3 regions of the Veillonella sp. CHU110 genome follow, and region 3 is predicted to be linked to each of the others. Evidence: riboswitches for the same ligand, from Rfam matches in the RefSeq annotation. Region 3 holds a riboswitch; each other region holds the start of a gene.
The links. Region 3 has a riboswitch for thiamine pyrophosphate ahead of thiD (bifunctional hydroxymethylpyrimidine kinase/phosphomethylpyrimidine kinase). Riboswitches for the same ligand answer to the same signal wherever they lie in the genome.
Positions count from the first base shown of each region.

Region 1: it holds a riboswitch for thiamine pyrophosphate, as region 3 does, so the genes downstream of both, thiC (phosphomethylpyrimidine synthase ThiC) here and thiD (bifunctional hydroxymethylpyrimidine kinase/phosphomethylpyrimidine kinase) in region 3, are expected to answer to the same signal.
Region 2: it holds a riboswitch for thiamine pyrophosphate, as region 3 does, so the genes downstream of both, thiS (sulfur carrier protein ThiS) here and thiD (bifunctional hydroxymethylpyrimidine kinase/phosphomethylpyrimidine kinase) in region 3, are expected to answer to the same signal.

Region 1 is NZ_RQVA01000004.1:94,743-105,034, forward strand. It holds gene EO122_RS02820 (isoprenyl transferase) at 1-316, opposite strand, end outside; gene EO122_RS02825 (hypothetical protein) at 288-560, opposite strand; gene frr (ribosome recycling factor) at 560-1,120, opposite strand; gene pyrH (UMP kinase) at 1,133-1,852, opposite strand; gene tsf (translation elongation factor Ts) at 1,929-2,612, opposite strand; gene rpsB (30S ribosomal protein S2) at 2,735-3,460, opposite strand; gene EO122_RS02850 (hypothetical protein) at 3,766-4,083, opposite strand; gene thiC (phosphomethylpyrimidine synthase ThiC) at 4,491-5,795, opposite strand; TPP riboswitch at 5,870-5,977, opposite strand; gene pflB (formate C-acetyltransferase) at 6,233-8,362, shown strand; gene grcA3 (autonomous glycyl radical cofactor GrcA3) at 8,365-8,604, shown strand; gene pflA (pyruvate formate-lyase-activating protein) at 8,611-9,384, shown strand; gene EO122_RS02875 (sodium/glutamate symporter) at 9,626-10,292, shown strand, end outside.
Region 2 is NZ_RQVA01000005.1:33,609-43,900, forward strand. It holds gene EO122_RS03130 (methionine ABC transporter permease) at 1-218, shown strand, start outside; gene EO122_RS03135 (MetQ/NlpA family ABC transporter substrate-binding protein) at 230-1,039, shown strand; gene EO122_RS03140 (YerC/YecD family TrpR-related protein) at 1,255-1,545, shown strand; gene EO122_RS03145 (TSUP family transporter) at 1,631-2,410, shown strand; gene EO122_RS03150 (SDR family NAD(P)-dependent oxidoreductase) at 2,422-3,192, shown strand; gene EO122_RS03155 (hypothetical protein) at 3,271-4,344, shown strand; gene EO122_RS03160 (YkvA family protein) at 4,363-4,707, shown strand; gene EO122_RS03165 (thioesterase family protein) at 4,756-5,166, shown strand; gene murI (glutamate racemase) at 5,170-5,988, shown strand; gene EO122_RS03175 (hypothetical protein) at 5,997-6,536, shown strand; gene EO122_RS03180 (coenzyme F420-0:L-glutamate ligase) at 6,548-7,204, shown strand; TPP riboswitch at 7,281-7,380, shown strand; gene thiS (sulfur carrier protein ThiS) at 7,637-7,831, shown strand; gene thiF (sulfur carrier protein ThiS adenylyltransferase ThiF) at 7,832-8,407, shown strand; gene EO122_RS03195 (thiazole synthase) at 8,421-9,212, shown strand; gene thiH (2-iminoacetate synthase ThiH) at 9,239-10,292, shown strand, end outside.
Region 3 is NZ_RQVA01000006.1:25,211-35,502, forward strand. It holds gene EO122_RS03575 (suppressor of fused domain protein) at 1-37, opposite strand, end outside; gene EO122_RS03580 (DUF695 domain-containing protein) at 49-1,482, opposite strand; gene EO122_RS03585 (DUF4261 domain-containing protein) at 1,472-2,335, opposite strand; gene EO122_RS03590 (zinc metalloprotease HtpX) at 2,623-3,516, opposite strand; gene glyS (glycine--tRNA ligase subunit beta) at 3,523-5,556, opposite strand; gene glyQ (glycine--tRNA ligase subunit alpha) at 5,558-6,433, opposite strand; gene thiE (thiamine phosphate synthase) at 6,809-7,480, opposite strand; gene thiD (bifunctional hydroxymethylpyrimidine kinase/phosphomethylpyrimidine kinase) at 7,575-8,381, opposite strand; TPP riboswitch at 8,448-8,544, opposite strand; TPP riboswitch at 8,625-8,732, shown strand; gene cytX (putative hydroxymethylpyrimidine transporter CytX) at 8,877-10,070, shown strand; gene EO122_RS03620 (DNA repair protein RecO) at 10,203-10,292, opposite strand, start outside.

The DNA.
Region 1 (10,292 bases), on a different contig from region 3:
GCATTCTCTTAACATTAGATAGTAAATATTCTTTTATAAGTGCCATTAATAGGCTAACTTCTTCTTCTGGTCGCTTCCAGTTTTCAGTAGAAAACCCATATACCGTTAAGGCTTTTACCCCAAAGCCTTGTGCAGCTTTTACTATATCCTTAAGGACTTCAGCTCCTGCTCGATGGCCCATACTGCGCGGCATACCACGTCGTTTTGCCCAACGCCCATTTCCATCCATAATAATGGCAATATGATTAGGAATATTTGTAGGATCGATAGTCTGGGGCTCTTTATGTTTAGTTTTCTTCCATAAGTTTTTTAGCATACTGTACCTCATTCGACTGCACCACATACGACTTTGCCACATGACTGGCTACCATAGGATGAAAGAGAACAATCTCCCATATACCATCCAATACTATGACTCGGCCTACATAACATTCTTCGGAAGAAACGGAAAAGAATCGATTATAGTTCTTTTCTATTTTTGTAGTAAAAGGGATAGAGGCAGCCTGCAAAAGAGACTGTGCAAGCTGCCATGGAAATCCCAAAATTGATGTATGTTCCATTATACAGACATAACATCCTTTTCTTTTGTATCACGAAGTTCATCAATTACTTTGATTTTTTTATCAGTCAATTTTTGAACTTGCTCTTGTCCATCTTTTGACACGTCTTCAGTAATTGTTTTCGCTTTTTCTTCTTTTTTAATTGCATCATTAGCATCACGACGAATATTGCGGATTGCAACTTTTGCATCTTCTGCTTTTTTGCTTACTACTTTTACTAATTCTTTACGACGCTCTTCCGTTAATTGTGGAATTGCTAAGCGAATAGAATCACCATCGTTATTAGGGTTTAATCCTAAATCAGATGTCAAAATTGCTTTTTCAATTGCACCAATCATAGTTTTATCCCATGGTGCAATTAAAATCATACGTGGATCTGGAGCAGACACATTAGCAACTTGATTAACAGGAGTAGGAGCTCCGTAATAATCTACCATCACAGAATCCAACAAGGATGTGTGAGCACGACCTGTACGTATATTAGCAAATTCATGCTTTAAAGCTTCAATTGTTTTATCCATACGCGCTTCTTCGCGAGTAATAATCTCTTTAATTTCCATTAGTATCACCTTTTATTTTACGATAGTACCGATAGCTTCTCCTTTAGCAGCACGTGTAATATTGCCAGGAATATCCATACTAAACACAACGATTGGAATATTATTATCTTTACATAACGTAGTAGACGTAGAATCCATGACTTTCAACTCTTTACTAATCACATCCATATACGTTAATTCATCAAATTTCACTGCATTAGGGTTTGTTTTTGGATCAGAGTCATATACACCATCAGCAAATTTTTTCGCCATTAAAATTGCATCAGCTTCAATTTCTGCAGCCCGTAAAGCGGCTGTTGTATCTGTAGAGAAATACGGATTGCCTGTACCTGCAGCAAAGATCACAATACGACCTTTTTCTAAATGACGAATAGCACGACGACGAATATATGGTTCAGCTACTTCTTGCATTTCAATCGCAGTTTGAACGCGTGTCGCTACACCTGCATTTTCAAGAGCGTCTTGTAATGCAATTGCATTCATTACTGTGGCAATCATCCCCATATAATCTGCAGAAGCTCGGTCCATACCTTTAGCACTGCCAGATAGGCCACGCCAAATATTACCACCACCTACAACGATTGCAATTTCAATACCACTTTCTTTGGACAGTTCTGCAATTTCTTGTGCCAATGGTTCTACTACTTGTGGATTGATACCAAACCCTTGATCTCCTGCTAAAGCTTCACCACTTAGTTTTAATACGATACGTTTGAATTTACGTTCACTCATGACCTTCTCCTTATGACGCTTCTAACAAATAATTCAAAAATAAGAGAACACTCGCGGTGTTCTCTTATCTCCGTACTTATTTACCTACAGTAGCCATAACTTCTGCAACGAAATCGTCTTGTTTCTTTTCGATACCTTCGCCTAAAGCATAGCGAACATAACGACGTACGTTAATGTTTTCACCGATTTTAGCGATTGCTTCATTAATCATAGCTTGTACAGTTTTTTCACCGTCTTTAATGAAAACTTGTTCTAATAGGCAGTTTTCTTTATAGAATTTTTCAACGCGACCAGCCACCATTTTTTCAAGAACTGCTTCTGGTTTTGGTTTACGGCCAGCTTTTACATCTTCTTCAGCTTCTACTTTAGCTTGTTCCATCAATACTGTTTTTTCGTGTTCGATTACGTCAGCTGGAACGTCTTCACGTTTTAAGTATGTTGGATTAGCAGCTGCGATTTGCATAGCAACATCTTTGCAAAGAGCTTGGAAGTCATCAGTTTTAGCAACGAAGTCTGTTTCACAGTTAACTTCTACTAATACACCGATACGTCCGCCGCCATGAATGTAAGATGCAACAACACCTTCTGCCGCAATACGACCAGCTTTCTTAGCTGCCGCTGCTAAACCTTTTTCACGAAGGAAGTCTACTGCTTTTTGGATATCGCCATCAACTTCTACCAATGCTTTTTTTGCATCCATCATACCTGCGCCAGTCATGTCGCGTAATTCTTTTACTAAAGCTGCTGTAATTTGAGCCATGATTTTTCCTCCTACAGATAATTAAGGTAAGACCTTAGTCTTACCTTAATTTTACACCGTTATTACTTATTTATCAATTAAGACTATGTCTATTTATATTGTTAAATAATGATCTAAGACAATTATGCTTCTTCAGAAGCGCTTTCTGTACCGAATGCGTCTTGTTCACCTTGGCGACCTTCTAATACAGCGTCAGCCATTTTACCAGCTAATAATTTAACTGCACGAATTGCATCATCATTTGCTGGAATTGGGAAATCAACTTCGTCAGGATCACAGTTAGTATCTACTGTTGCAACAACAGGAATACCTAGTTTTTTAGCTTCTGCGATAGCAATTTTTTCTTTTTTAGGGTCAACCACGAAAAGAGCACCTGGCATATTAGGCATATCTTTGATACCGCCAAGATATTTTTCCAATTTTTCCCACTCATGACGAAGACGAATTACTTCTTTTTTAGGAAGAACTTCGAAAGTTCCATCTTCAGCCATTTTTTCTAATTGTTTTAAACGTTTAATACGAGCTTCGATAGTTTTGAAGTTAGTCAACATACCGCCCAACCAACGTTCGTTAACGAAGAACATATTAGCACGAAGAGCTTCTTCTTTAATAGCTTCTTGAGCTTGTTTTTTAGTACCTACGAAAAGGATTGTTTTACCTTCTTGAGCTACACTGCGTAAGAAGTCATATGCTTCTTCAACTTTTTTCACAGTTTTTTGTAGGTCAATGATATAAATACCATTGCGCTCAGTGAAGATGAATTTAGCCATTTTAGGATTCCATCTTCTTGTTTGATGTCCGAAATGAACACCTGCTTCTAATAATTGTTTTAATGATACTACTGCCATTTTGGCACCTCCTGTTAAAAAACCTCCGCAACTCTCATCCCTCAGCAAACGCGAAATTGCGCACAGAACTGTTAGTCTAGTTGCGTGTGTATTCATACTTGGTTAGTATAGCATAAAATGTGGGGTGAAAGCAAGCATAAAATAGCCAACTCTTGTCCATTATCCAAACATCAAGCACTCATTAGGGACATATTTAACATCAATTTATAGGATACACGAAAAATACCCAATCTAAAAACTTAGATTAGGTATTCTATAGTCGTGTCCCATGAAGTTATAGATCATAGGAATACATCCCTTTAGTATTATTCTGTAATTTGTACTGGCACAACAGTAGTTGATTGTTTTGTTATTACATTGCCTACTCGTTTCGGTACCACATTGTTTTCTTGTGCTCGGTACACTGATTGATTCACTTGCGCCGGTACTACCGTCGTTGTGTGTTTGAACTCTGTATTGCCTGTGCGTTTGGGTACTACTGTATCACTTTGTGCTGCTTGTGTAGATACTTTCACAGTCGATTCTAATCCTGTGTGTTGTACGCGAGCTTGAGACCAAACGGCGCCCATTACACTAGATGTACTAATAATTGCCACTAATATTGCCATAATAAATTGTTTCATTGTATTCTCCTTGTATAACTTATATATCTTAAATTCTATCACTCAATCTATATCTATATCCTTCGATATGCTTATATGGTAACATAGGTCTAAAGATACTACAAGGGAATTTATAAACCATAATCATTCTTTTTTACGATAGACATATTGCAATTATGATATAGTTCTATGCCACTTTGAAATAATGATTCAGTTTAGCAAATTTCATTATAACAGTTTCCATTGTTTCATCATACACCTCATACAGCCACTCTCCTCAAATGTTACTCTCATATATACGCACTAGTTGCATTATACACAAACATATTTACTATCTAAATAATACATCAATCACATTAACTTAATCAATTCGCCTATACAACAAAACAACCAACTCTCTACAAGAGTTGGTTGTTTCTTTTCCTCATTTATAATATATCAATTTTCTCTCCCTCTAAGGCTTTATTAATGCTCCGTACGGCACAGAATTTACCGCACATACTGCAGGCTTCTTTATGTCCTTCTTCTGGAGCACGACTTTCACGGATACGACGTGCTTTTTCTGGGTCTAATGCCACTGCATATTGCGCTTCCCAATCAAGTTTTTGACGTGCTTCCGCCATTCGATCATCACGTTCTCTCGCATTCGGAATCCCTTTAGCAATATCTGCTGCATGAGCTGCAATTTTGAAAGCCATAATTCCTTCTTTCACATCGTTTTCATCAGGTAAAGCCAAATGTTCTGCTGGTGTCACATAACAGAGGAACGCAGCTCCATGCATTGCTGCCACAGCACCACCGATGGCTGCCGTAATATGGTCGTAACCTGGTGCAATATCTGTCACCAATGGGCCTAATACATAAAATGGAGCTCCATCACAAATTGTTTGTTGTACTTCCATATTAGCTTGTACCTGATTCAATGGCACATGACCTGGACCTTCTACCAAGACTTGTACACCACGTTCACGAGCTCTTTTTGTTAATTCCCCAAGACGAACAAGTTCTTCGATTTGACAAATATCTGTAGCATCCGCCAAACAACCAGGACGGCATGCATCGCCAAGGGAAATAGTCATATCATATTCTGCACAGATTTCTAAGATTTCATCGTAGTATTCATAGAATGGGTTTTCTTGCCCTGTCATAGACATCCAAGCAAATACTAAACTGCCACCACGGCTGACAATATTTAATTTACGTTTATGACGCTTAATCTGTTCCACAGTATGCTGCGTAATCCCACAGTGTAATGTTACAAAGTCTACCCCATCTTCTGCATGCAGGCGAATCGTAGAAATAAAATCCTCTGCTGTCAATTCGCCTAAATCTTTTTGATGGTGAATCACACTATCGTAAATAGGAACTGTGCCGATCATAACAGGACATTCTTTCGTCAACAATCGACGAAAGATACGTGTATCACCATGAGTAGATAAATCCATAATAGATTCAGCCCCTAAGGCTACCGCATGATTCACTTTTTTCATTTCTTCTTCGTAATCTGTGCAGTCTTTTGATGTACCTAAATTGACATTAATTTTTGTACGTAAAGCTTGTCCTATACCCTCAGGTTGTAAAGAAGTATGATGTTTATTACATGGTATTGTAACATGTCCCTTTGCCACCAAATCCCGTAACACTTCAACATCCATGTTTTCTTTTTTTGCCACTACTTTCATTGCATCGGTGATAATTCCTTTTTGGGCTGCTTGCATTTGTGTGTAAAACATAAAGGCTCCTTTCACTACAAAGGAGCCTATCGGTATTTTATAAAAAAGGGTATCGATACATATATCGATACCCACATAGCTGTCTGCGTGCTTCCTACGCGGGCATGATCCCGATCAGGTCAAAAGGTCAGGTACTTATAGCCCTTTCTCAGCCTATCTCATAGGCTCCCTTGCAATCCTAAATTATATTGTAATCATAGTATATCATAATTATCTTATAGTGAGAATATAGAATAAATATTATTTAAAATATATACATCCTACAATCCTAATAAGCATATTAATTAAAATTGGTCTATAGTATGACCATTTACTCATACACCACTTTCAAAAATAATATAACCTATGCAAAAATAATGATTGTAATGATAATTATTATAGATTACAATAAAAATAACCCTATGGGTTGCGTTTTAATGTGTATTTGGAGGTATATTATGCAACAAGCATGGAAAGACTTCAATACAGGTGTATGGGATAAATCCGTGGACGTACGCGATTTTATCCAACGAAACTATGTGCCTTATGTAGGCGATGATTCTTTTCTAGTAGGTCCTACAGAACGAACTACTAGACTTTGGCAACGGGTATTGGATTTATATGAGGAAGAACGACAAAAAGGTTCTGTCATCGATGCAGATACTGATGTAGCAACTCATATTACGGCACATGCCCCTGGATATATTATTAAAGAAGATGAACAAATTGTAGGTCTTCAAACTGATTATCCTTTAAAACGTGCCATGTTCCCTTATGGTGGTTTACGAACTGCTAAAAGTGCTATCGAAGAGTATGGTTACAAAATGGATCCAACTCTTGAAAGCTTCTTTAAAACTCATCGTAAGACACACAATGATGGTGTATTTGATGTATATACACCTGAGATGAGAGCTGCTCGCTCTGCTCACATTATTACGGGCCTACCTGACGCGTATAGTCGCGGCCGAATTATCGGTGATTATCGCCGCGTAGCCTTATATGGTATTGATTATTTGATCAAAGACAAAGAAGATCAATTCAACATCACCATGGGCGATATGATGCCAGATGTCATTCGTGACCGCGAAGAAATTCGAGATCAAATCCGTTCTTTAAAAGAGTTAAAAGAAATGGCTGCGTCCTACGGATTTGACATCTCCAAACCTGCTACCGATGTAAAAGAAGCGATCCAATGGCTATACTTTGGCTATTTAGGTGCTATCAAAGAACAAAACGGTGCAGCTATGTCCATCGGACGTAACTCCACTTTCTTGGACATCTATGCAGAACGTGATTTGAAATCTGGTAAATATACAGAAGAACAAATCCAAGAAATGGTGGATCACTTTATTATGAAATTGCGCATGGTTCGTTTCGCACGTATCCATGAATACAACAATTTATTTACAGGTGACCCTGTGTGGACAACTGAGTCTATCGGTGGTATGGGTACTGATGGACGTACATTAGTGTCTAAAACTGCATTCCGTATTTTACATACGTTGCAAAATCTTGGTCCTGCTCCAGAGCCAAACTTGACAGTACTTTGGTCCCCTTCCCTCCCTGAAGGATTTAAAAAGTTCTGTGCGAAGCTCTCTATTGCAACATCTTCTATTCAATATGAAAATGATGAAATCATGCGCCCTAACTCTGGCGATGATTATGCGATCGCTTGCTGCGTATCTCCAATGCGTATTGGTAAAGAAATGCAATTCTTTGGTGCTCGCTGTAACTTGGCAAAAGCATTACTTTACGCAATTAATGGTGGCGTAGATGAAAAGCTGAAAAAACAAGTAGGTCCAAAATTCCGCCCTATTACTTCAGAATACCTTGACTTCGACGAAGTCATGGAACGATTTGAAGATATGACGGAATGGTTAGCTGGTGTCTATGTGAATGCCTTGAACATCATTCATTATATGCATGATAAATATGCTTATGAAAAATTGGAAATGGCATTGCATGACCGCAAAGTGACACGTTGGTTTGCTACAGGTATCGCTGGACTTTCCGTAGTAGCCGATTCTCTATCTGCTATTAAACATGCGAAAGTAAAACCAATTCGTGATGAAAATGGTATTGCTGTAGACTTTGAAATCGAAGGTGACTTCCCTAAATATGGTAATGATGATGACCGGGTAGACCAATTAGCTGCCACTGTGGTATCTGGATTTATGAATAAAATTCGTAAACATCCTACCTATCGTCAATCTGTACCAACTATGTCACTCTTAACGATTACATCAAATGTGGTATACGGCAATGCCACTGGTGCTACACCTGATGGACGTAAAGCGGGTATTCCATTTGCTCCAGGTGCGAACCCTATGCACGGACGCGATGAACATGGCGCAATTTCTTCCTTAGCATCCGTTGCTAAAATGCCATGGCGAGATTGTTGCGATGGTATTTCTAATACCTTCTCCATCATCCCAGATTCCCTTGGTAAATCTGGCGAGTCGATGGTAACATTAGGCGACCTAGATTTAGACTTAGACCTAGGCAATATTGAACATGCCTTGGCAGATGGTTGCGAAAATCTAGCGTGCCGTGAACCTAATATTACAATTCCTGAAGAAAAGGAGTAACTATGACAAACGAACAACAAGTAGATAATTTAGTACAGTTATTAGACGGCTACAGCAAAAAAGGTGGCCATCACTTAAACGTAAACGTATTCAATCGTGAAACATTGCTAGATGCGCAAAAACATCCAGAATTGTATCCACAATTGACAATTCGCGTTTCTGGCTATGCTGTACATTTCAACAAATTGACGAAAGCACAACAAGACGAAGTTATTTCTCGTACTTTCCATCAATCCATGTAATCTAGTATGGTAGGTCGTATTCATTCCATTGAGACTATGGGAACCGTCGATGGACCGGGCATGCGATTTGTCCTCTTCCTTCAAGGTTGCCCATTGCGATGTGCCTATTGCCACAATCCAGACACTTGGGATCCCTCAACGTATGCCCAAGAAATGACTGTGGCAGATGTGTGGACACAATTTGAAAGGAATCGAGACTTTTATATCACTGGTGGCATCACTGTTACTGGTGGCGAAGCATTGTTGCAACTCCCTTTTATTATCGAACTCTTTACCTTATTCAAGGAAAAGGGAATTCATACTTGTCTCGACACAAGTGGGATTTGCTACACACAAGAACAGGCTAGTGAGTACGAAAAGCTTCTTTCCGTTACAGATTTAGTCATTCTTGATGTGAAAGAGATCGATTCCTCTATACACGAAACACTAACCGGCAAACCTAATGATGCAGTCCTAGCGTTCGCTCAATTTGTAGACGCTCATGGAACAGATTTTTGGGTGCGCCACGTGGTAGTCCCAACCATCACAGATAATCGCGATCGCTGGTATCGGCTTGGTTTCTTTCTAGGTGCCTTCAAACATTTGAAAGCCGTAGATTGTTTACCGTACCACGTCATGGGGGTGAATAAGTATGAAAGTCTTGGAATCTCCTATCGCTTAGATGGAATTCCTCCCCTCTCAAAAGCTGACGCACAGCGTGCACTCCGCGTTGTCCTATCAGGAATTCGCGACTACCGCAGACGGTTGTGGTGTCCTATTGCAGATGCTCCACAATCGTAAGCTCATACAAATACTTTTCTTGATTTTTATAAAAGCGCACTATCCTTTGTGGATGGTGCGCTTTTTTCTGTTCATATGCTGATATTCATTTCTTATGGATAGCTTTTACATATTAGATAAATAGTTGTATAATGAGGGAGTATTATTTCAGACTATCTAGCTATGATTTAAGGTTCAAGTGAATCCTATGCGCACTACTGCACCATCATAGTCTTTTGTATCTAAAGTTAGGAGGTATTTCATGGCATCGTCGTACATGCTACAATTACACCTTGGCCCTGTTGAGACGGTCATACTTTCACTCATTGCATTCTTAGTAGGTACTTTGTTACACAAGCACGTCTCTTTCCTACATCGCTGGGCGATCCCCGTGCCAGCTATCGGTGGACTTGCCGTGGCATTTCTTGTTTTTCTATTACAAGTATCTGGACTTATCTTAATTACCTTGGACAAGGCTGTTCTCGTTCCTGCTATGGTGGCATTCTTCGCCACTATGGGGCTAGTAGCGCCCGTACAAATTTGTACATCCTCTCTAAAAGCTATCCCTCGTTATTGGGGCATGAGTACCTTACTGGTGATTATGCAAATCTGCATTGGCTTAGGACTAGCGAGTCTATTTGGATTAGACAAACACTACGCTATTTTATTAGGATCTTTATCTCTTGAAAGTAGCTACTCTTTTGTATCTGCTTTAGGTCATGATTTAGGAAATGCCTTAAATGGTGAGACTGTAGCACATGGTATCATTGCATTCACTACCATTATCGGTGTATTCATCGGTGGTCCTATGGGACAATATTTAATCGAGAAATTCAATCGCTATGAAACAGCACCTCCTCCACCAGATTCACCAGCACCGACACCGGTTGGGATTATCGTCAACTTATTGTTGGTTCTAATCTGTGTCA
Region 2 (10,292 bases), on a different contig from region 3:
TGATTGATAATATTACCGTGTTGATCGTTAACTTGATTAGCTATTCTGCTATGGCAGGTGCTATCGGTGGTGGTGGCCTTGGGGATATTGCTATCCGTTATGGATACCAACGTTTCCAAGGTGATGTGATGTTAGCAACTATCGTTATTTTAATTGTCTTAGTCCAAGTCATCCAAAGTTTAGGTGACTATTTATCTCGCAAGGTAAATAAAAAATAAAGGAGATATACATGAAACGTATTTTAGTAGGTTTATTAGCAATTGCATCCTTAGTACTTTTACTAGCAGGATGCGGTAAAGAAGATGCAAAACAGGCAGCAGATGCGCCAATTAAAGTAGGTGTGACAGCAGGTCCGCATGCAAAAGTTATGGAATTTGTAAAACAAGAAGCAGCAAAACAAGGCTTGAACATCGAAATCGTTGAGTTCAGCGATTATATTCAACCGAATATTGCCTTAGATCAAAAAGAATTGAATGTGAACTCTTTCCAACATCAACCATTCTTGGATAACACAGTAAAAGATAAAGGTTTGAAAATTCAATCTATCGGTAAAACAATCTTGTTACCAATGGCCATTTACTCTAACAAATATAAAGATTTGAAAGATGTGCCAAATGGCGCTACTGTAGCGATTCCTAACGATCCTACCAATGGTGGTCGTGCCTTGTTATTATTACAACAAGCTGGTTTGATTACATTAAAAGATGGAGGGAATGTTAAATCTTCCGTAGCAGATATTACAAGCAACCCTAAAAACATTGATATTCGTGAATTAGAAGCGGCACAAATTGCTCGTTCTTTGAACGACGTTGACGTAGCAGCAGTAAACACAAACTACGCAATTCCAGCTGGTTTAAATCCACAAAAAGATGCTGTCGTAGTGGAAAGCACTGACTCTCCATATGCTAACGTAATGGCTGTTCGTACAGAAGATGTAGATAATGAAACATATAAAAAATTATTGTCTATTTATCAATCTGAACCAGTACGTAAATTCATTCAAGATGAATTTAAAGGATCGATTATTCCTGCATTCTAATATATAAAAACTACCTATACAAGGATAGATGATGGAGTTCCATTGTCTATCCTTTTTCTTTACTATATAATGAATAGTTCAAAAGCAATCAAGGTTGCTAATGGTAATTATGGCATCAATAAATAAAAATCAATTATATGATATATGTAAGTCATTTGATATGGTATAATGGTAGTGTAATAAAGTACATTATGAATAGAACCAATGGAGGACCTATGGGATCTAATCAAAAATTAAAAAATCCGATGCATGACCAATTATTTAAAGCCATTTTATCCTTGGAATCAATGGATGAGTGCTATGAATTTTTTGAAGATATTTGCACTATCGGAGAATTGAAGTCGATTTCTCAACGTTTAGAAGTAGCTAGATTATTAAAGTCTGGCACTGGATATGATCAAATCGTAGAATTAACGGGGGCTAGTACAGCAACAATTAGCCGTGTTAAACGATGCTTAAATTATGGGGCAGATGGGTACAATAAAATACTACCCCGTATAGAATAGATGAAAAGATATACAGTTTAGTTTGTAAGTCTCAAACTATGTGAAGAAATGCATGATAGTCATGCCTAAGAGAGGAGGGCTTTATATGATGGAAAGTGAATTGCTCATTGGTGGGATTTTATTTTTTACAGGAGCCCTCGCAGGGTTTATAGATTCTATCGTGGGAGGCGGAGGCCTGATTTCCTTGCCAGCTATTATGCTGACAAACTTACCTATCGCAACCTGTCTAGGAACCAATAAGCTTTCTAGTGTATTTGGGTCTGGTACAGCTATGATTAACTTTGCTAAGAATGGATTAGTTAACTGGTCATTTTTAAAATGGATTATGCCATTTACTCTTATCGTATCTATGACTGGAGCCTATATTGCAGTCTATGTGCCACCGACATTTTTAAAACCTGTTATTATTGCCTTGTTACTGGTCGTACTAGTCATTGTAGTTATGAAAAAAGACTGGGGTGCTATCTACCAAGTAGAACGTATGCATGGTTGGAAGCTAGTAGCATACATGGGGATGGCCATTATCATTGCTCTGTATGATGGATTTATGGGACCTGGAACAGGGATGTTTTTGATTTTTTATTTTCTGTTTATGGGATATGACTTTTTAGGAGCTTCCGGTAATGCAAAGGCGCTAAATACAGTGAGTAACTTTGGGTCCTTGGTTGTCTTTATGATGATGGATCAAGTGCATTATGGATATGGATTAGCCGTAGCAGCTGGACAGATTATTGGTGCTACGACTGGTTCTAAATTAGCGATGGCAAAAGGAGCTGGGTTAGTGCGTGTGTTATTTATTACTATGTCCTTAGCTATGTTATTAAAATTAACCTATGATTATTTACTTTCACAGGGAATCATATAATGGGAGCGAATATGAAAGCGTTTTCTGATAATCAGGTGGCGCTCATTAGCGGAGGTACCTCTGGTATTGGGTTTGCCACAGCGGAACTACTATTGGAACAAGGCTGGTGTGTAGTAGTCAATGGTAGAAATGAAAGAGATGGTCAAGAAGCTGTTGTAAAATTACGACGAATTTCTTCGAAAGTTAGATTTGTACAAGGTGATGTGAGTAAAGTGATGAATTGTCGACGCATCGTTGAAGAAACGATTCAACTATTTGGCAATCTCAATGCACTTGTTACGGCCGCTGGATATTATGAAGAATGTTTATTAGAGGAGGTTGATGAACAAAGTTTTGATGAGATGATAGGGACAAATGTGAAAGGGACTGTGTTCTTGTGCCAGGCAGCGGCACCGTACTTGAAACAAGTACATGGTAGTATCGTCACAATTTCTAGTGATGCAGGATTACAAGGAAATGTGGCATGCTCAGTATATGGTGCCTCTAAAGGGGCCGTAGTAAGCTTTACTAAGTCTTTGTCTTTAGAAATGGCGCCCCATCGGGTGCGTGTTAATTGCGTGTGTCCGGGGGATGTAGATACATCGTTAGTGGCGAAGCAATTGGCCAATGAACCATCGGGGGATATTGCAAAAGCGAAAGAAGAAATGGCGCTACATTATCCATTGGGACGCATTGCTCAACCTCATGAAGTGGGAGAAGTCATTGCATTTTTAATCAGCGAAAAAGCCTCTTTTGTAACAGGCGCAGCTTGGACAGTAGATGGCGGATTAACAAGTTGGTAATTCATGGTGAAATTTGATACAATAGGGGTAGTAAGTACATTGACACTTAGCGTATCGTTGTAAGTATAGGAGTCAGATATGGAACAGTTGAACTACAATCAAGCGGAACTAGCTCAAACAAATGTACAAGAAGAAGTAGAAGCGATCTGCCGTTGGGCAGCTGCACGTGCTGCGGGTATTGCGGCACTGCCAAAATTTAATTATCCAGGTTTATTGGCAAATGATGTATATATGGTAACGCGTATTGCACAGGCCCATGGACAATGTCCTGTTACCAATGGTGTGACTAGCTTTTTAGTAGGCCTTGGTGGAAGTGCGGTAGCAGCCTTGTTATGCACATTGGTACCAACGGCTGTGGTACGTGTGCCAGTGGCAGCAGCGATTACCTATGGCGTTGGTAAAATGGCTGCCAAATGGGTGGAAGATGGCATGCCAGCGTGTCCAAATTTTGAAGAGTATCGTGATCGATTAGTTCAAATTTATGAGCATAATAAAGAAACAGTAGTCACATTGGCCAACACACCTCTTCGTGACAAACCGTTGGGAAATGAATCTACGGATTTCTTGGGTGACGTGAACATCTCTGGTAGCGACTATTTAGGAGGCGCAAAAAACTTTGCTAGCTCTTTCATTTCTTCTGATGTGTTAAGCAATATGGGAGCTGTGAAAGATGCAGCTCTAGGCGTACTCTCTATCTTGGGTGCTACCGTAAAAGATACATTAGAAAAAAGTGGTAACGATGAATTGTTGGACAATGTTCGTCATGCAGCAAGTGGTGTAGGTTCTTTGTTAAAAATATTAGCAGCAGAAGCATTCTCTTTAACAGCTGCTATGGTTGGTACATCGGCTTCTAAAGCGAATATGTACACACAAGTAGCGTATGAAAAAGCAGAATCTGTGAGTCAGTCTTTGAATGCATCCTTACAAACTGCAGTGGAACCAGTTGTAGAAAAAGCAGCCACTGTCGTACAAGGCGTAAAAGAAACAGTAGAACCAACATTGCAAAAAATCGAAGAAAAAGCCTCTGCAGCGGCAGCAAAAGCAATCGATCAAGCACATGAGGCAGTACAAGAAATTCGTGAAAAAGCAGAAGTTGTCAAAGAAACAGCAATTGATTTAGCGGAACAAACTAAAGATAAGTTCAAAAACTAATCAGAGAGGTTGATACTAATGAAACTATTACAAATCCTTAAGTATGGAAAAGCCTTTACATCTGACAAATTTTTAGCAACTATAAATCGTATGGGCCGTAATATTATGTTTGCTAGAAAAGCAGTTATGCTGTATTATTGTTTACGTGATGAAGATACACCTAAGTTCGTAAAAGGAGTGATTGCTGGTGCCTTAGGATATTTGGTACTACCAATCGATTTTATTCCTGATAGTATACCGGGCCTTGGTTGGTTAGATGATGTAGCTGTATTAGCAATCGCTATGAAAGTAGCTAATCGATATATCAAAGCATCACACAAAGAACAAGCACAAAAATTTGTGCCTATTGGATCAATGGATTAGTAAAAGGGGCTCCTTGGAGCCTCTTCTTGCATAGGAAAGGTAACATACATGATTTCTACATCGTTACGTGTCCGATTTTATGAAACGGATATGATGGAGATTGCTCACCACACGAATCATTTACGATGGTTTGAAATGGGGCGAATTGAATATTTTCGCTGCTGTGGTATTAGTTTGTGGGATATGATGCAAGAAGGTATTGTATTTCCTATCACAAAAGTGAGCTGTGAATATAAAGAAGTAGCTCGTTTTGATGATGTATTGCGTGTGGAATTACAAGTGGCATCTTTGTCTCGTGCACAATGTACATTTACGTATCGGATCATACGAGAGTCAGATGAGGCTCTTATTTGCACAGGGGAAACACAGAATGTGTTTACTTCTAAAGAAACCGGTAAAATTGTACGGTTGCCAGATGTATTTTTCAAACCTATGAAAGCCGTAGCAGAGGAGGAATAGGGAATGACGCCCATACAGAAAGACTTACCAATCGGAGTGTTTGACTCTGGTATTGGTGGATTATCTGTATTATCGGTGCTAAGAGAGGAATTTCCAGAAGAAGACTTTGTCTACGTTGGAGATAGTGCTAACAATCCTGTTGGCAATAGACCGATAGAAGAAATTAAAACCATTGCTACTAAGATTGCACAGTTTTTAGTAGCGCAGCCGGTCAAACTAATCGTAATTGCCTGTAATACCTTTTCCGTAGTAGCCTTAGATACATTGGCGCACCATGTTTCGGTACCGATTGTAGGAATGGCACAAGGGATTCATGATGCGTTGCGAGTCAAGATGAAAGGTAAGTTAAAAGGTCCATTGGGGATTATGGCCACAGTAGCTACGATTGGAAGCCATAAACATCTTGATGCGATTCACAGTTTGAAACCACATGCGAAAGTTGTGGAGCAAGGTTGTGAACACTTAGCGGCTTGTATCGAAGAAGGTCATTTAAACGATGATGAATTGCGCTCTTGTGCAGAGGCCTATGTAAAACCATTGTTAGAAGCTCGGGTGGAGGTCGCGATTTTAGGTTGCACCCATTATCCTTTGGTGGAACCTGTACTCCGAGAGTTAACGAATCATCAAATTCGATTTGTAGACCCTGCATGGGAAACATCAGATGCAGTAGGGGCTATTTTATATGGAGAAGACTTGGAACGAGAGTCGGGTCGAATTGGTTCTATGAAGATTTATGTAACAAGTCATGCAGAGAGAGTCACGCCGATTGTACAGGAAATTTTCTGTGACACTACATTGCGAGCTGAGCTAGTTACATTATAGGAGGGACTATGTATATTTACACACTATTAGATACCCTTGTGTGGATTGCTTGTATCATTGCGATTATTTATATTGCATATCGCGTGTTTGCATGGCGCCAAGGAAATGAAGGAATTACGATTTTAGTGAAGCGTCGTACTCCATTTGTAGTAGAAGATATTAGCTTTGATCAAGTTGTATTAACAACAGATATTCCCTTTGTGAATAAAGGCAAGCAATATGGAACGATTATGGATATGTTTCCTCGCCATTTATTACCACAAGAGCAGTTTGACAATGTGCAGATTCATTCTTGGCTGACAGATGCGAATAAAGAACGCCATGATGGGTATTGGGAAGCCTTAGTGTATAAACAACGAAAAGGGGGAACCATTCGCTTACGTGTTATTTTGATAGGTAAAAATGGCAATGTTCGTAAAGATGTAGTGGGATTCCCAGATATGCCTATCGACATTTATCATCAAGTAGTAGGCCGTGAGGAATACCGTATTTCAAAAACTAGAATTACTCTAACTGCAGAAGAGTTAGAAGTCGCTATGCGTAAATAGGAGGTGGCACTATGGCAGAATTAGAACTTTTACCAATACCTACGCGCATTTTAACTGAAAAAGATGATATCGTAGAAGCCATCGTAGAATTTGCAGGCCCTTATGTGGGACCAGAAGATATTGTATGTGTTGCAGAATCCGTAGTGGCCATTACGCAACGAGAATTTACTCGACCAGAAGAGTTACGTCTATCATGGCAAGCAAAATTTTTAAATCGATTCATTCATCCTGATGGTTCGATGGCTTCTGTATATGGTATGCAGGCAGCTATGGACAAAGAAGGGGAATGGAAAATGATGTTCGCCTTTGTGTGCGGGGCTGTGGCAAAGCTATTTAAAAAGTCTGGTGTGTTTTATCAAATGGCACGCACTGCGTCTTTAACTGATGATGTGACAGGTACTATGCCACCATTTGATAAATGCATTGTGTATGGTCCGAAGCAACCACATGCAGTAGCAGATGCCATTATGAAAGCTACGGGAGCCTATGGAGCTTGTGTAGCGGACGTGAATGACTTGAAACGAGCTGCGATTTTAGGGCACAGCCGTGGACTAAAACCACAACAAATTGCACAGATTTTGATTGACAATCCATTTGGTAATGACAGTCAAATGACACCGATCGTAGTGATTAAAAATTATGCCTCTGTATCTGCTCGCAGAGGATAATGCGAGAGTAGATACTCTAATAGGTAGAAAGATTGATACACATACTTGCAAAATATGTCGTATCAGCGTATACTGAAAGTGAACTTTGGGGAGCCCTGTGGCTGAGAGTAAACGTTAGTTTTGACCCATAACCTGATTTGGATAATGCCAACGTAGGATAAGTTTGATTCGTCATACCGAGGACATCCAACAGGATGTCCTTTTTTGTATGTTTTACAGGGGGGTATATCACCGGTAGATACAGAATGAAGGTGCATCTCAGTGGATGTAAAGAGGAACAGAATAGTGAGACGATAGAGTGCTACAGCATGAAGGGGCATACCACCGCGGGTATGGTTTTTCGTGCTGTTTTTTTACTAGGAAGTGATAGTGCGTTACATGCAGTGTCAGTGTGATGGATAATAGAGTATATCCGCATATAATAAGGAGGACATGATGAAAGTAAATGGAAACAATTATGAATATACAGGTCAAACTGTACAAGAGGTATTGGAAGCATTGCAATTCCGCCTCGATCGTATTGTTGTGGAATATAATGGCAAGATTCTTTCAAAATCGGATTGGACATCTACACGTGTGAGTGCCGCAGATACGATGGAAGTAGTTACATTCGTAGGAGGTGGCTAAATGCAAGCATTAGGGGATAAAAAAGTACTTCTCATTGGTGTTGGTGGCGTAGGCTCTCATGTAGCAGCGGCCCTATGTCGTGCTGGAATTGGCCAACTGGAAATCGTAGACTTTGATGTAGTAGATGAAAGCAATCTAGGTCGTCAATATTACGATGTGAATGATGTAGGGGTTGTCAAAGTGGAGGCTATGAAAGCCCATCTCAATCGAATGAATCCAAACTGTACAGTCATCGCTCATGATGAACGATTAACGCCGGAGCGATTGGCAGAGTTAGTAGAAGGCCATGACATGATTGTGGAAGCCGTAGACCAAGCTGTGACAAAAGCTTGGATGACAGAAGTCATTTTAACGCATCCTACAGAGCCATTGCTAGTAGGCTGCTCTGGTATGGCGGGTTGGGGTGATAGTAATGGTATCCGTCGTGAACGCAGACACCATCGTTGGTACCTTTGCGGAGATGGCGTAAGCGACATCGATTCGATTGGAAAAATTACAGCAGCTCGTGTGATGGTGTGTGCAGGGCACATGGCGAATGCAGTGATTCAATTATTACATGGAGAAGATATTGATTAAGGAGACTCTAGATATGTCACAATCTGTAGCAACAATGCAAGTACAAGATACATGGATTTTAGGTGGTCATACATTTCAATCCCGATTTATTTTGGGGTCGGGTAAATTTTCTATTGATTTAATTGAAGCCGTTTTAGAAGAGGCAGGAGCAGAGATGATTACTCTTGCCTTGCGCCGTGCGGTGGGTGGAGATGTAGAAAATATATTAGATGCTATCCCGAAAGATACCATATTAATCCCTAATACAAGTGGCGCTAGAGATGCAGAGGAAGCAGTACGCATTGCTAGACTTTCACGGGCCACAGGTTGCGGAGATTTTGTGAAAATAGAAATTATGAAAGATTCTAAATACCTCCTTCCACATAATGGAGAAACTATTAAGGCTACAGAAATATTGGCCAAGGAAGGTTTTATCGTTATGCCTTACATGTATCCAGATCTAGAAGTAGCTCGTGATTTAGTGAATGCAGGTGCAGCTGCAGTGATGCCATTAGCAGCACCAATTGGATCTAATCGCGGTTTACAAACGAAGGAATTTATCAAAATATTAGTAAATGAAATTGATTTGCCTATTATTGTAGATGCAGGAATTGGGGCTCCATCCCAGGCGGCAGAAGCTATGGAAATGGGCGTTACAGCGATTATGGCCAATACAGCAGTCGCTTCCGCAGGTCATATTCGGGGCATGGCAAAAGCATTTGGCTTAGCCATCCAAGCGGGCCGATTGGCATATTTGTCAAAATTAGGGCCAACCCTTGAAGTAGGTGGAAGTGCATCTTCACCTTTGACTGGATTTTTACGGTAATGGAAAAGCTATAGAAAGGAAATGTCATGTCTACTACAACAAGACCTCATATAGATGATCCATGTTGGACTTATCGCCCTCATATGGACCAAATTGAAAGCCCTATTTTAGACACTGTATTACGAGAACGGGAACACTATACGTATGACCACTATACGGCTGATGATGTGCGCCGTGCTCTCAAAGAAGATACCATTGATGTAGAGGGACTAAAAGTCTTGCTTTCTCCGGCGGCAGAACCTTTCTTAGAGGACTTGGCAGAGAAAGCAAAAGCAGTGCGTACACGATACTTTGGAAACTCTGTCTATTTGTTTACCCCCTTATATATTTCGAATTATTGCGATAACCTGTGTGTGTACTGTGGATTTAACTGTAAAAACCAAATTCATCGAGCTAAATTAGATGAAGCAGGCATTGAAGAAGAACTAAAGAGTATTGCAAAAACAGGATTGCAAGATATTTTAATTCTTACTGGTGAAAGTGAGCGTCATAGTCCCATTTCGTACATTGGTCGTGCCTGTGAATTGGCAAAAAAATATTTTAAAGTAGTAGGTGTTGAAATATATCCTGCTAATGTGGCAGATTATGAATACTTGCGAGCATGTGGCTGTGATTATGTGACTGTTTTTCAGGAAACCTATGACTGGGAAAAGTATAAAACATTGCATCTACTGGGCAATAAAAGTGTATTTCCTTACCGACTAGAAACGCAAGAGCGTGCTTTACGAGGCGGTATGCGTGGTGTTGGGCTAGCCGCTTTGTTGGGATTGGACAATTTTAGAAAAGATGCCTTTGCCACAGCCTTGCATGCACATCTATTGCAGCGAGCCTATCCCCATGGAGAAATTAGTATTTCATGCCCTCGACTTCGACCGATCGTCAATGATGATACTATTAACCCCGGTGATGTAGGGGAAGCTCAATTATTGCAAGTGATTCTGGCTTATCGCTTGTTCTTGCCTTATGCCAATATTACAATCTCGACTCGTGAGACGGCTCGATTCAGAAATGGCGTATTGCCCTTGGCAGCGACAAAACTTTCAGCTGGCGTGAGCACAGGTATTGGAGAACATTCCTCAG
Region 3 (10,292 bases):
TATCACCTTTATTTCTTAGCTTATCAAATAACCCCATAATTCATACTCCTATTCCTTCACTGTAACACAGCCCCAGCCATCATAGTATCCCTCTAGTTCTTCGGCTAACTCCATCAAATACCAAGTTACGCGATTTACATTGTGAAAGTCATCTTCTCTGCCAACAACAATTTGATATGGATACTCGTTTGTTTCATCTATAACCTCATCTGCCCTTTCATCAATTCGTCTAAATCCTTCAGTTTCCACTTTCTCCAAAAATTCTTTTCTTTTTTCTTTGGTCTTAAAGTAAAGGCAATGCTCCAGAACTCTAGGCACCATAGTATCGCCATCCATTTGTATTTGGTGAATTAGTCTAATATTCAAAATACCTTGATACTCATATTTATCAGGATAAAGAGCATTAAAATAAGTCTCCCACTCTTTGTCTTCATCCACCCAGAACTTATATTCATAATCCGGGAATTGTTCTTTTAAGGCAACTGCAAATGCTTCTTCATAACCTTTTTCATCTTCTACATAAGCAAAAATGCTAAGTCTCTTGTCCCATCTTAAGAAACCTGCCAATATGCCTTCTTTTTCTTTGATGACGCTTTCAAGCAAATCTTCGATATGATATAACGTTTCTTCTTCTTCCTTTATTGGAAGACCATCTTCATCAGGATTTTTTAGCATGACAGAGATTTGTATCCTTTTCGTATATTTCACTTGTGGGTCAAACTCAAGCAGGGCTAAGCCTAAATTCAGTCTAACACTTGCCAGTTGTCCATCAGACCATCTGCAAAGATATCCTCCCCAGTCCTCTATGATTCCACCATCATCCTCGTCTCCTACTAAAATTTCACGTAAAAGACCTTCTGTGTAGTCATCATGTAAATTATATTTTTCTTGAACCTTTGTTATCTTTTCATATATGGCTTCAAATTCTTCCTCGCTTATACTATTATAATCATCAACATTTTCTATACCATGCTCTTTCAGAATTGCTTCAAATTCTTCTTTTACCACACCCTCTATTTCAGCATATTTTTCGCGCGTTTTCTTTCTTTTTTCAATTTCCTCTTGGCACTCTTTTACGACTTCCAGTGCATTTTTATCTTCCGGATCTAACTCTGCCCAGCGCTGTGCATAGGGAATTGCTTTTTCTTCTTGGCGAAATAAATATTGATAGCCATATGCCATACGCATATTCCACTCTGCCTTGTCTTGACCTTCTTTTCTAACAGACTCAAGGATATCTAATGACTTTAATAAAACTTCATATCCTCTGTTGTATTCTGTTCCCTTGTCATCATCCCCTACAATAGCAAAATTTTGTAATGCACGAGCAAGCTGATAAGTGATTTCATAATCTCTTTCTTCAGCCGGAATACTCTCTAAGGCATTGATACATTCTGTATGTTTATCTTTCTCTGTAAGTTCATCAATCTTTGCAAAAAATTCTTCTCTGTTTTCTTTGTTATAAATGAGTTCAGTTTTCACAGTAAATTTCTCCGTATCTCTTCCACCAAGACTTCTTTTTCTTCTTTTCATAAGAAATCTTTAGTGTGTCCTGATCAGGAAGAGCAACACCTTTACTCCGTGTGATTTGATGAATATCATCTGTAGAAAGTCCTATTGTTTCTCCATCCTTAAATTCCACATTATCTTGCAATACATATGATGAAATTGAAGATATAAACGATAGCAATTTTCCTGCTTCTTCATCGACATCTAAGATTTCAAGCTCTAATTTTCCAAAAGTTTTCATTCCATAAGTGTAGGTAGATAGCCCATTTTTACTCCTATATAAGCCGAACCATACCCAGGTAAAAATTGGAAGCTCCCCATCTCTAATCATCTCAGCAGATTGCATATAATAACTAGGCTCAAATACTACACCACATGTGAATACGCCAATGGCGTTTTCTTGCTTGCAGCAAGTAGCCATGATTTTCGTATAAAGTATGCCCCTTGATATTACATCTTCTTCATCCCCCAAAATAGCTACAAAAATGTGAGCCTTATGAGTCTTTGTAACCTCTACAGCCTCTTCCCACATCCAATTATTTTCTGCGTTGATTTCAGCTTCTTCATTTGGTATAGGTGCAGGGAAATTACTGATTATTATACTATATTTATCAAAATAGGTAACGATTGTATCTTCATCTCCCGTATCTTCTTTTGATAGTTCAATTTCCCAATCCGCTTTTAAATCGCTGATTAATTTTTCTTTATCCCATACATCTTCTGAAAGTAAAACACTTCCACAAAATGAGCCTACAGTTTCCTCTTCCGATGTAAAACCTTCTTCGTTAGCATAGTCAAATTCTTTAGTCATTAGTTCTTTGTTCATAAGTGGGAATCCTTTCTTACACATAACATTCTATGTTTCACTCCTCCGAATTATCTACAATTATTGTATCATCCACATATTTAGCAATCAATATCAATACCTGTCTTTTTATCATTCTCCTATCCTTTTCATCATTTTTCCTGTAGTTTTCCTTCATTTTTCTTTAGTTACCAATACAAAAATACCTAGCTCATGATCTATTCATAGAGCTAGGTATTTTTATAGTTGTATTCAATTATATAGGTACGATGAAACTATCCAATGTTTCAGGGCTCATACATGAGAACTTACTTCCCCTCTACATATTGTCGCAATCGTTCAATTCGTTTTTCTGTGGCTGGGTGTGTGCTATAAAGTTTACTCATAAGTCCACTTTCACTACTTTCAGAGGTGTAGTTACGCAAGGTAATTAAAGCATTATGTAGTTCAGCCCCTAAGCCGATTTCATAAGCATATTTATCAGCACGGTATTCTGCTCGTCTGCCTGTGAACAAATCAGTAATGATTAACGGTGCTTTAATCACCCACTGCATGAACAAAATCTGCAAGATTACACAGAAATAGAATACCTGTACAATGATAGTAATCACCGGCAACCGTAAGTATTGAATCCACAATATGACACGAGCAAATAGTTCATACACACGAATACACATTTGACCCAAATAATTCATATAATATCGAGAGAATCCATAGGCGCTATCTTTGTAATGAATATGACCCATTTCATGAGCCACTATGCCTAGTAATTCATCATACGGTAAGGTTGCTATGGTTCCCGTATTAATGCAAATTCGGTTATGACCCATCGCAAAGGCATTGATGGAATCATCATTCTTAATAAACCAATCAAATTGTGACATATCGATACCAGTATGATTTTGCATATCTTTTTGAATCATCTGCAGAATCTCTACCTCTTGCCCTAGGGGACGACGTCCTCCATAGAGCCACATAGTAATGCGATGAAACCAAGGAATTTGCGCTAGTGCCGCCACAAGTAACACAGAGGTACCTGCTACGGCATAGCTAATATTTTCCAAATTGATACGCACATGAAAGAGGTCCATCGCTTTCATTAAAAAAGGATGATTAATAGGCCCAAAGATAACTTGGTACATATACACAATACTGCCAATGATAAACACATTCGCAAAAAATGTTAATACTGTGATAATCATGGGGACCTATTTTAATTTACCCAAGTTACTTACTTCATAGGTCATGCGCAATAATTGAAGACGATTTTGCTTCACTGCTTCGTCTTTATCCATAACCATAACATGCTCAAAGAATGTTTCAATATATGGCACCAAGGATTCTGCCAAGCTTACAGCTTTCACATAGTCTCCAGCTTCTAAGGCTTTACGATTTGTTGTATACACTGGTAATGCCGCTTTGTACAAGGCTTGTTCAGAATCTTCTTTCAATAAGGATTCCTCAACGCCTGTGAAAGTCACATCTTTTACCATGTTAAAAATACGTGTGTAAGCTTGCATTAATGGTTCGTTTTCATCAAGACGGTTGGCTGTTAAGGCTTGTCCTAAACCTTCTGCTAAGGCAACTGTCACAGTATCTTGGCTCAATACGATATCTACTACTTGATATGGCATTCCTTGTTCTAACAAGATATTTTTCAAACGAAGGATGAAGAAGTTTTCTAATTGACCTAGTAGTTCTTCTTGTTTTTCACTAGCCACGCCTAACAATTTCATCGCTTTTACCCAGATTGGACGCATGGATAAGGACCATTTGCTATCCATCAAGATATTGATGATACCGATTGTTTGACGGCGCAATGCATATGGATCTTGGGAACCTGTAGGGATTAAACCACGGCTGAAAGTAGCCACAATAGTATCTACTTTGTCAACAATACTCAAAATACGACCTGCATCGGTAGTTGGTAAGATATCTCCAGCAAAACGAGGTAAGTATTGTTCAAAAATTGCTTCCCCTACGGCCGGTATTTCACCATCTAGTAAGGCATATTCTTTACCCATAATACCTTGTAATTCAGTAAATTCGCTCACCATACCTGTCGTTAAATCTGTTTTCGCAAGATGTGTAGCTCGTTCTAGCGTAGCTGTATCTGCAAAGCCTACTTCTTTTGCTAGTACAGCACCTAATGTTAGTAGGCGCTCTGTTTTATCTTTTAAATTGCCCAAACCTTCTTGGAAGACAATTTTTGTCAATGCTTCATACCGGCCTGCTAATGGTGTTTTACGGTCTTCATTAAAGAAGAACTTCGCATCGTCTAAACGAGCGCGAAGTACTCGTTCATTACCAGCTGCCACCACATCCAAAGATTTGCTATCGCCGTTACGAACAGTTAAAAACATAGGAAGTAATTTACCTTTGCCGTCCACCATTGGGAAATAGCGTTGATGGTCTTTCATTGGTGTAATAATACAGTCTGATGGTAACGCTAAATAGCTTTCATCAAAAGTACCACAAAGTGCTGTTGGATATTCTACTAGGAAAGTAACTTCATCTAATAAATCCTCATCCCACACCACAGTAGCCCCTTTAGTGGCTGCTAGTTCTGTTAATTGTTTACGAATTGTCTCACGGCGTACATCTTGGTCAATCATAATGAAGTTCTTAGTTAGTGTATCTAAGTAATCTTTTGGTTCTGTTATGGTCAATTCAGATTCACCTAAGAAACGATGTCCACGGCTTACATTTGTACTTGTTACATTAGCAAATGTCACTGGTACTACATCTTGACCAAATAATGCCACCAACCAACGTACTGGACGAACGAAACGTTCTTCTAAATCGCCCCAATGCATGGATTTAGGGAAACTTAATCCTGTAATCAAGGATGATAATACATCAGATAAGACTTCTTTTGTATCTAAACCAGCTGTCGTTGTGTCAGCAAAGATGTAACCATCTACTACTTTCAGTTCAGATACGTCTAATCCTTTACCGCGAGCAAAACCGATAGCTGCTTTTGTAGCATTGCCGTCAGCATCATAAGCAATAGATACAGATGGGCCTTTATGAGTTTCCTGAACATCTTCACTACGTTCTGCTACGTCATTGATAAGTAATGCAACGCGGCGAGGTGTGGCATACACTTTTACATCCCCATGAGCAATGTGGCGTTCCGCCAAAGCTGCTGTTGCTAATTCACCTAATTGTTTGATAATATTTGGCAAAAATCCTGCAGGAATTTCTTCTGCCCCAATTTCAAAGAGTAAATCCTTAGCCATCTTATTTATCTCCTTTCAACAATGGGAAACCAAGTTCTTCTCGTTTCGCCAAATAGTTTTGTGCACAAATACGAGCCATGTTACGAACACGACCGATGAAAGCTGTTCTTTCAGAAATAGAAATGGCACCGCGTGCATCTAACAAGTTAAATGTATGGGAACATTTCAACACATAATCGTAAGCTGGCAATACAAAGCCTAATTGACAAACACGAGTCGCTTCTGCTTCGTACATGTCGAATAATTTGAACAACATATCTGTGTCAGCCAATTCAAAGCTGTACGTAGATTGCTCTACTTCATTCGCATGCCATACATCGCCGTATGTGTATTGTTCATTCCATTGTAAGTCATACACATTTTCCACGCCTTGAATGTACATCGCCAAACGTTCTAATCCGTATGTGATTTCTACAGATACTGGTTTTACATCGATAGATCCCACTTGTTGGAAATAGGTAAACTGTGTGACTTCCATGCCGTCTAACCAGACTTCCCAACCAAGGCCCCAAGCACCTAATGTTGGAGACTCCCAGTTATCTTCTACGAAACGGATATCGTGATCTTCTGCATGAATGCCAAGAGCAGCCAAACTTTGCAAGTATAATTCTTGAATATTGTCTGGAGACGGTTTAATAATCACTTGGAACTGATGATGTTGGAATAAACGGTTCGGATTGTCACCATAACGGCCGTCCGCTGGACGACGGGATGGTTCTACATAACATACAGACCAAGGTTCAGGTCCTAAGGCATGTAAGAATGTAGCAGGGTTCATGGTACCCGCCCCTTTTTCAATGTCATATGGTTGTTGCAAAATGCAACCTTGTTCACCCCAGAAATTTTGGAGTGTAAAAATCATCTCTTGAAATGTCATTTCCATTCCTCCTTATGTTTTACAGGGAATAAAAAAGTCCCTGCAACGAAAATCGCTACAGGGACGAGATATACCCGCGGTTCCACCCTAATTGGCTAATGCCCTCTTTTAAAAAATAGCCTTTACTAATTGTCCATACCTAGTATGGTACAACGTTCCTGCTCATGCTCCACAGCGCCTTCTACTCAATCGTGAGCTTTCACCGTCCTCACTCGCTAAAGGGAGTATACTCCTCTGCTTCATCGCTTATGTATATACTATTGTATGGATAAAAGGGATTAGTGTCAAGGTGTATCCACTGAATCAACGATGTAAGTTTTTCATTACTTTTACTATACCCATATTCTTCAATAGTTCGGTAATATGTTCAGCACATTATTTTTCTAAGAACATCTTACACCACTCCATGTTCTCTATCCACATGGCCGTTTCATATTCGATGTCTTCCATTTCTGTGATGGCTGAAATCACCGCAATGCCGTCCACAGGCTCAGCTAGGACATCATCAAAGTTATCTCGATTGATGCCACCAATGGACACCATTGGGATAGTCGGATTATGAGCCCGTAAGGCTAAAATTAATTCTGGGCCTCGCACAGTTTTGGCATCTTTTTTTGTGCTTGTCTCATACATAGGACCTACACCGATGTAATCCACATAGTCCAACTTTGTGTTTTCTAACTCTTCTACAGAATTAATGGACGTCCCCACAAGAGCATTAGGTAATTGTTTGCGTACCTCTTCAAGAGCCATATCGTCTTGACCTACATGAACTCCATCAGCACCAATTCGTTCTGCTAATTCTACATCATCATTGATGATGAAAGGCACTCCATATTCCTTACAAATGTGTTGCAACTCTCGTGCCAACTGTTCTTTTTCGTCCCCTACAAGAGCACCTTCCCCTTTTTCACGGAATTGAAAGCACGTAATGCCACCTTTACACGCTTCTGTAAGAGTTTTGTGAATATCCTTCGTATTCGGTGTTCCACAAATGAAGTACAACCCCATCATGGATCGCACTATATCTATATCATGATGTTTCAAAATAATCCTCGTTTCTTAAATGCCAACTATAAAAGATCACTTATAGTATACCATGACACCTAGTATAGTCGATATGATATGAATCATACCTGTATTACTCAGCATACTCATCCCCATAGGCCATATGATTCACTGGTCCATTGCCTGTGCCCAACGCTGGATTATGCAAGATTGCTAGGCGAATATACTCTTTACCAATGGTAATGGCATCTTCCAAGGATTTCCCTTTTGCTAATTCCGCTGTGATCACCGCTGAGAATGTACAACCTGTGCCATGGGTATGTACTGTATCATATTTAGGACTTGTCCAAGATCGACGCATGGACATAGTCTCTTTCGTAAATAAATAGTCTGTAGCCTCCTCACCGATGTGACCACCTTTAATAATCACTGCTTGAGGACCTAACTCTTGTAAAATACGAATTCCGGCTGTATGCATAGCTTCTACCGTATCGATTTTCATATCTGCCAACACTTCAGCCTCACTACGGTTCGGAGTAATCAAAGTCGCTTTCGGAATCAATTTACTTTGTAAGGCTTTCACAGCCTCATCGGAAATCAATCGATCCCCACTAGTGGCGATCATCACAGGGTCTAACACATAGGGTACCTTAGGATCTATATATGTCCCGATGAGTTCCATCATCTCTGCTGTGGCTAACATACCAGTTTTAACTGCTTCTGGTACTATATCTGTATACACCGATTGTAACTGTGCTTCAATCATAGATACATCCATATGGACAATGTGGGTTACACCACGAGTATTTTGTGCCACTACGGAAGTAATCACAGCCATACCGTATACATGACGACTTTGAAAGCTTTTTAAGTCCGCCATCACCCCTGCACCACCTGTTGGATCTGTTCCCGCAATCGTTAATGCTCTATGTAATTTCATAGCTATCTCCTTTACTAGTAACAAAAAAGAACCAATCCTTCGGACGGTTCTTGTACGATTCTTAGTATTCGATGCCATCCACTTTCCTACGCCAGCATTATCTGGTTCAGGTCTAGGGTTTTGATACTCATCAATCTCAGCATAAGCACCCCTAGTGGTTCTTATATTAATTTAGTTATATCATGAAATAGGAACCAATGCAATATAAATTCCTATTGACGTAGTATCCTTCACTCCGTATAATACACCTATAAGGGGTGCTCACTGAAGTGGGCTGAGAAGTCTCTATGTGTGACTAACCCATAACCTGATTTGGATAATGCCAACGTAGGGATATATTAGTATATTTTTTATAATACCTATACAAATACACAAGGACATATTACTATATGGATCCTTCTTATAATACTAGGTCTCTTAAGAATATCTATCATCTACAGGCTAATCGTTTCAGATTAGTCTTTTTTGTTCCCACTGGCATGGATAGGAGTATTCATGACTGATTCAAAACTTTCATCATCGCGGTTGTCCCTCATTTGGTTCGGCGCCGCTCTTTCCATTGCGGAAATTATGACGGGCACCTATTTTGCGCCCCTAGGATTTTCCGACGGCCTATTAGCCATCATCATCGGTCACGTCATCGGCTGTTTGTTATTATTTGGTGCAGGACTCATCGGCGCTCGTGAACACATGAGTTCTATGCAAACTGTATCCACTGTCTTTGGCAATGGAGGCATGAAATTATTTTCCATTTTAAACGTTCTACAACTGATTGGTTGGACCGGTATTATGATTTATGACGGTGCTCTTGGTGCCGTAGAGTTATGGAATCTACCATTCACTGCGTGGACTTTCATTATCGGTGCTCTCATCATTGTATGGCTCTTCATTGGTATCCGTAACATGGGCTATATCAACAGCATCATGGGCTACGGCTTAGGTATCCTCTGCATCTATTTGTTAATTAGCTTGTTACAAGAAAGTTCCATTCACAGCCAAGGAATCATCACTGATGAAATGACTTTCACGGCGGCCTTAGAATTATCCATCGCTATGCCATTGTCTTGGCTTCCATTGATTAGCGATTACACTCGCTTGTCCAAGAACCCTGTAGCAGGTACTGCGGCTAGCGCCACTGTATATGGCATCACTAGTTCCATCATGTATGTGTTAGGCCTAGCAGCGGCCCTCTATACAAATGAAACCAACATTGCAAAAGTTCTTCTTCACGCCGGTTTAGGATTTGGTGGGTTAATCATCATCGTATTCTCTACTGTCACAACTACTTTCATGGATGCATTATCTGCTGGTATTTCCTCTGAAAGTTTACAAACTAAATACTCTGGTCGTACCATCGGTATTATCGTTACGATCATCGGTACCATTGGCGCATCTATCTATCCAATGGATAATATCATTCCTTTCTTATATATGATTGGATCTGTATTCGCCCCAATGATTGCTATTTTATTAACCCACTATTTCTTATTACGTCGTTGTCCGTACCTTGACCATGGTCCTACCCTATACATTATTTGCTGGGCATCTGGTACCGTTATGTACCATCGTTTCCTTGACAGCAATCCATTCTTAGGAGCTAGCCTATCTACCATCGTAGGAACAGCATTAGCAACCATTGCAACGACCTATATTATAAGCCTAATATCTAAAAAGAAAAAAGAAATATAACCGTTTACTATACTATTTAGTGCGTATATAAGCACTCATTATATCATCACACACTTTACAATAACTTCACAAAGCAAAACAGGAGCATTCCTTCTATGAAAGGTAGCTCCTGTTTTCATTTTAATATATTAATTATATCATCATCTCTAAAAACTCAATACTATGTAATGTATATCCTAGTTGATATGTTAAAAGTTTCCGTAATAGAATTTCTAATTGATC